2 linked regions of the Geotalea uraniireducens genome follow. Each later gene encodes a partner of the first gene's protein in a complex. Links are inferred from orthologs where the notes say so. Each region holds a gene or a part of one and is shown in the gene's direction. Other genes may lie near its edges. The genes, in order: uvrA and mfd.

Region 1 (3,720 bases):
CTGACTTTCCATGGCTTCGAGTCGCTGATGGATGAGATTCGGCGGCTGAACACCTTTCTCGGTTTCGAGGCGGCGGTGGAAAAACCTGCTTGATTTCTCCGTGGTGGGGCGCTAGACTGAAATAAAATTAAGGTTCTCTCTGCCATGTGCGTGAGGCTGACACGCCCGAGCGGAACATTTACACAATCGGGGGTTTCTTCAAGCCGTGGTGTGCTGTCCCTTTACGGGACTTGCCTGAAGCGGCTCAGAAGCGCCCACCTGTGAGGGAACTCGCTGTGAGGCCCTGCAAGCCAACGGCATGGTGGAGAGATACGGAAAAGAGGAGCGGTTTAACCGCTCCTCTTTTTTTGTCGCTTGGTGCCAATCTTGCTCCAAATCTCTCCTTAACTTCCGGTGGATGGAAGCGCAGCGCAGAGGTGTCGCTCCCGGCTGGGGGGACGGGATTGAATCCCCCACCGCCAGAGCGAATTGTGCTATAGTATCCCTTTCGCCGGCGGTCTTCAGTCCGTCGAGCGGCAGTCCACCAACGCGCAGCAGCGGATTCGGGGTAGTAGTATGGCAAGCGATAAGATCATCGTCAAAGGGGCCTGTGAGCACAACCTGAAATGCATCGACGTGGAGATCCCGCGCGATCAGCTGGTGGTGATTACCGGCATCTCGGGCTCGGGAAAATCGACCCTCGCCTTCGATACCATTTATGCCGAGGGGCAGCGGCGCTACGTGGAATCGCTCTCCGCCTATGCCCGGCAGTTCCTCGAGCAGATGGAAAAACCGGATGTGGAATCCATTGAAGGGCTCTCCCCGGCCATTTCCATCGAGCAGAAAACCACCAGCCGCAATCCCCGTTCCACCGTCGGCACCGTCACCGAGATCTACGACTATCTGCGGCTCCTCTTCGCCCGGGTCGGCCATCCCCACTGCTACCAGTGCGGCCGCGAGATCACCTCCCAGACCGTCTCCCAGATGGTCGACCAGATCATGGCGCTTCCCGCCGGTACCAAATTCAACCTCCTTTCGCCGATGGTGCGGGGGCGGAAGGGAGAGTACCGCAAGGAACTGAATCAGCTCCGCAAGGACGGCTTTACCCGGGTGATCATCGACGGGGTTCAGCACGATCTAACAGAAGAGATTTCCCTCGACAAGAACAAGAAGCACGATCTCGACATCGTCGTCGACCGCTTGATCGTCAAGCCGGAGATCGAGCGGCGCCTCGCCGATTCACTGGAAACTGCCCTCAATCACGCCGAAGGAGTGGTCAAGGTGGCGATTGTCGACGGTGAAACCATCCTCTTTTCCGAGTCCCTGGCCTGCATCGACTGCGGCATCTCCTATCCCGAGATGACGCCGCGAATGTTCTCTTTCAACAATCCCTACGGTGCCTGTCCCGACTGCACCGGTCTCGGCACCCGGATGTATTTTGACGAGGAACTGGTGGTGCCGAATCCGGACCTTTCGATCCGCGAAGGGGCCATCGCTCCATGGGAAAAGCGGCTCTCCGGCTGGTACCACCTGACCCTCGAAGCGCTGGCCAAAGCATATGATATCGATATCCGGACCCCTTTCAAAAAGCTGGCGGATCGAGCGCGGGAGATCATCCTCTATGGCTCGAAGGGGGAAAAGGTCGAATTCTGGTGGGAAGAGGAGAGCGGTCGTCGCCATACCTACTGGAAGGAGTTCGAGGGGGTGATCCCCAACCTGGAGCGGCGGTACCGGGAGAGCGAGTCGGAACAGGTCCGGGAGGAGCTGGAGCGGTACATGAACGTGATGCCCTGTCCGACTTGCAACGGGGCCCGACTCAAAAAGGAGGCGCTGTTCGTCCGGGTGGCGGGGCGGAATATCTGCGAGGTGACCGCACTGTCGATCAAGGATGCCCTGGAGTTTTTCGCCGGCCTGGCGTTTACTCCGAAGGAAGAGGAAATCGCCCGGCGCATCCTTAAGGAAATCCGCGAACGGCTCTATTTCCTGGTCAATGTCGGCCTCGACTACCTGTCGCTCGACCGTTCCTCCGGCACCCTCTCCGGCGGCGAGGGGCAGCGTATCCGCTTGGCGACCCAGATCGGCTCGTCGCTGGTCGGAGTTCTCTATATCCTCGACGAGCCGTCGATCGGCCTGCACCAGCGGGACAATGCCCGGCTGCTGCAGACGCTCAAGCACCTGCGCGATCTGGGGAACACAGTACTCGTCGTCGAACATGACGAGGAGACGATCCTCGAGGCCGACCACGTGATCGACATGGGGCCTGGGGCCGGGGTGCACGGCGGCGAGGTGGTTGCCCAGGGGACCCCGGCGGAGATCTTGAAAAATCCGCACTCCCTCACCGGCCAATATCTGTCGGGAGAACTGACCATTGCGGTGCCAAAAAAGCGGCGCCGGTCGGAAAAGTTCCTTACCCTGGTCGGCGCCAGCGAGAACAACCTGAAAAAGGTCACCGCCAAGATTCCGCTCGGGGTGATGACCTGCGTCACCGGGGTTTCCGGCTCGGGCAAGTCGACGCTGGTGATCGATACTCTTTACAAGGTGCTCTGCCAGCGGCTCTACCGGAGCCGCGAGCGGGCCGGGGCGGTGCAGCAGATCAAGGGACTCGAACTGCTCGACAAGGTGATTAATATCGACCAGTCGCCGATCGGCCGGACTCCCCGCTCCAATCCGGCCACCTACACCGGGGTCTTTACCGACATCCGCGACCTGTTCGCCCAGCTGCCGGAGTCGAAGGTCCGGGGGTACAAGCCGGGCCGCTATTCGTTCAACGTCAAGGGGGGGCGCTGCGAGGCCTGCTCCGGCGACGGGATCATCAAGATCGAGATGCACTTCCTCCCCGACGTCTACGTCCAGTGCGAGGTCTGCCGGGGGGCGCGCTACAACCGCGAGACCCTGGAGGTCAAGTACAAAGGGAAATCGATCGCCGAAGTCCTCGACATGACCGTCAACCAGGCAGTCCAGTTCATGGAGCACATCCCGAGGATCCGCAACAAGCTGCAGACCCTCATGGACGTCGGGCTCGGCTACATCCGGCTCGGCCAGTCGGCCACCACCCTCTCCGGCGGCGAGGCCCAGCGGGTCAAGCTGGCGAAGGAACTCTCCAAGCGGGCCACCGGCCGGACCATCTACATCCTCGACGAGCCGACCACCGGCCTCCATTTTGCCGACATCGCCAAGCTCCTCGATGTGCTACAGAAGCTGATCGAAGGGGGGAACACCATCGTCATCATCGAGCACAACCTCGATGTCATCAAAACCGCCGACTACCTGATCGACCTGGGGCCGGAAGGGGGAGACCGGGGGGGCGAGGTGATCGCTACCGGGACACCCGAGGAAGTGGCGAAGGTGACCCGCTCGTACACCGGGCAGTTTTTGCGGAAGCTGGTGTAGGCTAGCGTCGGAGCTGTGCGCAAGGGTCAGACCGGCAGCGAAAAGTAAAAGGTTGCCCCTTCGCCGACGGCGCTTTCCACCCAGACCTGGCCGCCGTGCTTGGTGACGATTCGCTTGACGATTGCCAGGCCGATGCCGGTCCCTTCGAATTCCTGGGGACGATGGAGGCGGGAGAAGACGCCAAACAGCTTGTCGGCGTAGCGCATGTCGAAGCCAACGCCGTTGTCCCTGACGAAATAGGTCGTTTCTCCGGCGCCGGGACGGGAGCCGACTTCGATGAGCGCTTCTTCTCGGGTGGCAGTGAATTTGATGGCGTTGGCCAGCAGGTTGACCAGCACCTGGCGGATCATT
Region 2 (4,291 bases), 4.0 Mb from region 1 along the record:
CCTGCCGGAACGCGTGTCACCCGTCCCGAAGGAGGATTTGTGCTCTGGGTAGAGTGCCCGCCGACCGTCGATTCCCTGCTCCTTTACGAGCAGGCGCTTCGGGCGGGGATCACCATTGCCCCTGGGCCGATCTTTTCCGCTACCGGCAAATATCGGAATTGCATCCGGCTCAATGCCGCCTATTGGGACGAGCGGGTCGAGAACGCCATCTCCACCCTTGGCCAGTTGGCTGCCGCCATGTCGTAACGGTAGATTAAGCGCACCATTTCTGCTATCCTTTCAACTAATGTCTGATCAGCGCTTCCTTCCTGACCCATTACCTTCATGACTGTTGCCGACTCCACACTCATACGCCGCCTGGCCAACGCCCTTGAGGACGAGAATGCCCGGCTGGCCCTTCCGGGGCTCAAAGGCTCGGCTGCCGCGTACCTGCTGGCGAGGCTGCAGGCCGAATCCCGGCGCACCCTCCTGATAGTCGCCCCCGACAGCGACCGGGCCGGCGAAATTCATGCCGAACTGCAATTCTTCGCCGGCCCGGTCGGCGAAATCCTGTATTTTCCCGCCTGGGACACTGCCCCGTTCGAAAAGGCCTCTCCCCATGCAGACATAACCGGCCAACGTCTCGACACGCTGCGCCGCCTGCTCGATCGTCGCCCGTCGGCGGTTGTCACGACAGTGGAGGCGCTACGCCAGAAGGTATTGCCGCGGACCTTGTTCGACCGAAGTTCCCTCTATTTCCTGCCCGGGGAAGAAAGCAATCGCGACGAGCTGCTGACCAAGCTTGTCACCCTCGGGTACCTACATGTCCCCCTAGTCGAGGACCGCGGCACATTTGCCGTGCGCGGCGGGATTGTCGATATTTTCCCGCCAGGCTTCGACCAGCCGGTCAGGATTGAATTTTTTGGGGACTTCGTCGACACGATTCGCACCTTCGACCCGCTCAGCCAGCGCTCTCTGATTCCGTTAGAGGAACTCTTGCTCCTCCCCTCGCGGGAACTTCTCCTCTCCCCCGATGTCATCCAAGCCGCGGCACCGCGGCTGAAACAGCGCTGCGACGACCTGGAGATATCCCCCCTTGCCCGCCGGGAACTGCTGGAACAGTTACAAAGCGGCCTATGCCCTGCCGGGGTCGAGTACCTGCTGCCACTTTTCCAGCCGACGCTGGAAACCCTTTTCGACTACGCGGCGGACACGGTCAAGGTACTGATCGACCCCGAGGCAATCACCGCCGCCCAGCAACACTTCGACAATGAACTGGAGACGGCGGCGGCCCGGGCGCAGGACCGAGGCGACCTTTTCCCGGAACCGGCAACCCTCTTTCTGGCTGCCGCGGAAACTGACGACCAGCTCAAAAGAAGCCGGGTCGTCACAATCCCCCATCTCGCGCTGACAATAACCGACCGCAACGAAGAACGCATCGAGATAACCAGTGCAGATAATGCCGACCTGAAAGTAGGGCTGTCGGCCGACAGCGAGGGGGTCCTGAAACCGCTGGTCGAACGTTTCAGCGCCTGGCTCAACGAGCGGGAACGGCTCATCATTGCCTGCCACCAGCGCGGGCAGGCTCAGCGTCTCTACGAACTGCTGGCCCACTACCCCATCCCGCTGGCCATTTCCGAGCGGAGTTTCGCCGAAGAACGGGAACGTGACGACGGCAAGATCGCGATCGTCATCGGCGGTATCTCCCGCGGGTTCCGACTTCCCGCCGGCAAACTGATTGTCGTTACCGAGGAGGAGCTGTTCGGTCGCCGGGTGAAGCGCCGCGGCATCTCGGAGCTGCGCAAAAAGCAGCTGATGACGTCACTGGCCGAGTTGAAGCCAGGCGACTACATGGTGCACCTCGACCACGGCATCGGCATCTATCGCGGCTTGGTACATCTCTCCTTCGACACCTACGCCAGCGACTTCCTGCTGCTGGAGTACGCCGGCGCCGACAAGCTCTATCTGCCGATTGACCGGCTCAACCTGGTCCAACGCTATGTCGGCGCCGAAGGTCTCGAACCGAAGGTAGACAAGCTCGGCGGCACTTCTTGGGAAAAGTCCAAGGCACGGGCAAGGATTGCGGTCCAGGAAATGGCGGAAGAGCTGTTGAAGATTTATGCTGCCCGGCATGTTCACGAAGGACATGCCTTTTCCCTCCCCGACGAGCTCTACCGCGAATTCGAGGCCTCCTTTGCCTACGAGGAAACCTCGGATCAGCTGGCAGCCATTGGCGACATGCTGGGCGACATGACCGCGCCGAAACCGATGGACCGCCTGGTGTGCGGCGACGTCGGCTACGGCAAGACCGAAGTGGCGATGCGTGGCGCATTCAAGGCGGTAATGGATGGCAAGCAGGTGGCAGTGCTAGTTCCCACCACCATCCTTGCCCAGCAGCATCTTGAAACGTTCAGGGCCCGCTTTGCCGCATATCCGGTTACCATTGAGATGCTCTCCCGCTTCCGTACCGCCAAGGAGCAGAAAGCCATCCTCGAGCAGGTGAAGAAGGGGACCATCGACGTCATCATCGGCACGCACCGCCTGCTGCAGAGCGACGTGACCTTCAAGGATCTGGGCCTGCTGATCATCGACGAAGAGCAACGCTTCGGAGTTACCCACAAGGAGCGGCTCAAGAAATACCGGGCAGTCGTCGACATCCTCACCCTGACCGCGACCCCGATTCCGCGCACGCTTTACATGTCACTGATGGGGATCCGCGATCTTTCCATCATCGATACCCCCCCGGTGGATCGGCTGGCAGTCAAGAGTTTCGTCGCCCGGGCCGCCGATGAGCTGATCCGCGAGGCGGTCATCCGCGAGCTGCGGCGCGGCGGCCAGGTTTTCTTCGTCCATAATCGGGTACAGTCGATCATGAATTGGGCCGAGCATCTGCACCGCATCGTTCCAGAAGCCAAAATTGCCGTGGCTCATGGGCAGATGGAGGAAGGCGAGCTGGAAAAAGTGATGCTCGGCTTCATGCACGGAGAAACCAATCTGCTGCTCTGCACCACCATCATCGAGTCTGGCCTCGACATCCCCAATGCCAACACCCTGATCGTCGATCGTGCGGACACCTTCGGCCTTGCCCAGCTCTATCAGCTGCGCGGGCGGGTAGGACGTTCCAAGCAGCGGGCCTATGCCTATTTCCTCATTCCCGGCGAGGGGGCGATTTCCGCCGACGCCCGCGAACGGCTCAAGGTCATCCAGGAGTTGACCGAGTTAGGGGCCGGCTTCCGCCTGGCCACCCACGACCTTGAAATTCGCGGGGCCGGCGACCTGTTGGGGGCCAAGCAGTCGGGAAACATCGCCACGGTCGGCTTCGACCTCTACACCGAGCTTCTTGAGGAGGCAGTCCAGCGACTTAAAGGTGAGGAACCGGTTGAAAAGATCGAACCGGAGATCAATCTCCGTATTCCAGCCTTCATCCCCGAGGATTACGTTCGGGAGCCGAACCAGCGGCTTATCATCTACAAGAAACTCACTCAGGCGACGGCCGAGACGGAAGTGGATGAAGTGCTCGAAGAACTGGTCGACCGTTTCGGCAAGCTCCCGCTTGCCGCTTCCTATCTGCTTGAGGTGATGAAGCTGCGAGTCCTCTTCAAGAATTTGCTGATCCGGACCGCGGAATGCGATGGCCGACGGCTGACCTTTTCCTTTCACCAGAAGACTTCCGTTTCTCCCGATGCAATCATTGGACTTATCAGAAATAACGGCAAACGCTATCAGTTCACTCCCGATTACCGGCTCGTCGCCGAGCTTGCCGACAGCTCATTCGAGGGGATCCTGGCAGAGGCCAGAAATCTCTTGAAAAGGCTGGTTTGATATGCTAGGTTCCGCAAGATTGTTCAGTAGTTAATTCATCTGCAAAGGAGTTGTCCGTGAAGCGCACGATGATCTTCAGAACGCTCGTCATTGCCGCCAGCGTTGCCGCCCTTGCCGGTTGTGGCGGGAAGACGGAAACCGGCAGCACAAGCGCACCAGCCAAAAAAGCGGGACAGGTGATTGCCGAGGTGAACGGCGACTCCATCACCACCGGTGACTTTCAGCGGGAGCTGGAAAACCTTCCTCCGTACCTGAAACCGATGGCCGAGACGCCCGAAGGGAAAAAGGAACTGCTCGACACGATGGTGGTGCGCGAACTGATCCTGCAGCAGGCGCGGAAAGACGGGATCGACAAGAGCCCGGAAGTTGCCGCCAAGCTGGAAGAGCTGAAGAAGCGCGTGATTGTCGACGCCTTCCTCAAGAAAAAAGTCGAAGAGCAGGTCAACATTTCCGATGATGAGCTGAAGAAGTTTTACGATGAAAACAAAGA

What was found.
Region 2: the proteins of uvrA (region 1) and mfd are in contact, whole or in part, in a crystal structure (PDB 4DFC), measured with the Escherichia coli proteins. The link is inferred for Geotalea uraniireducens from one-to-one orthologs.

What each region holds. Positions count from the first base shown.
Region 1 is NZ_AP027151.1:4,033,022-4,036,741, reverse strand. The notes cover bases 160-3,569. They hold uvrA (excinuclease ABC subunit UvrA), read left to right. Parts: upstream 160-555; coding sequence 556-3,369; downstream 3,370-3,569. Other genes in these bases: QMN23_RS18900 (ATP-binding protein), read right to left, coding at 3,396-3,569. In the rest of the region: aroF (3-deoxy-7-phosphoheptulonate synthase), read left to right, coding at 1-93; more of QMN23_RS18900, read right to left, coding at 3,570-3,720. UniProt on the Escherichia coli protein: The UvrABC repair system catalyzes the recognition and processing of DNA lesions. UvrA is an ATPase and a DNA-binding protein. A damage recognition complex composed of 2 UvrA and 2 UvrB subunits scans DNA for abnormalities.
Region 2 is NZ_AP027151.1:18,755-23,045, reverse strand. What follows is about bases 21-4,001. They hold mfd (transcription-repair coupling factor), read left to right. Parts: upstream 21-324; coding sequence 325-3,801; downstream 3,802-4,001. Other genes in these bases: QMN23_RS00100 (peptidylprolyl isomerase), read left to right, coding at 3,870-4,001; QMN23_RS00110 (PLP-dependent aminotransferase family protein), read left to right, coding at 21-246. Outside these bases: more of QMN23_RS00110, read left to right, coding at 1-20; more of QMN23_RS00100, read left to right, coding at 4,002-4,291. UniProt on the Escherichia coli protein: Couples transcription and DNA repair by recognizing RNA polymerase (RNAP) stalled at DNA lesions. Mediates ATP-dependent release of RNAP and its truncated transcript from the DNA, and recruitment of nucleotide excision repair machinery to the damaged site.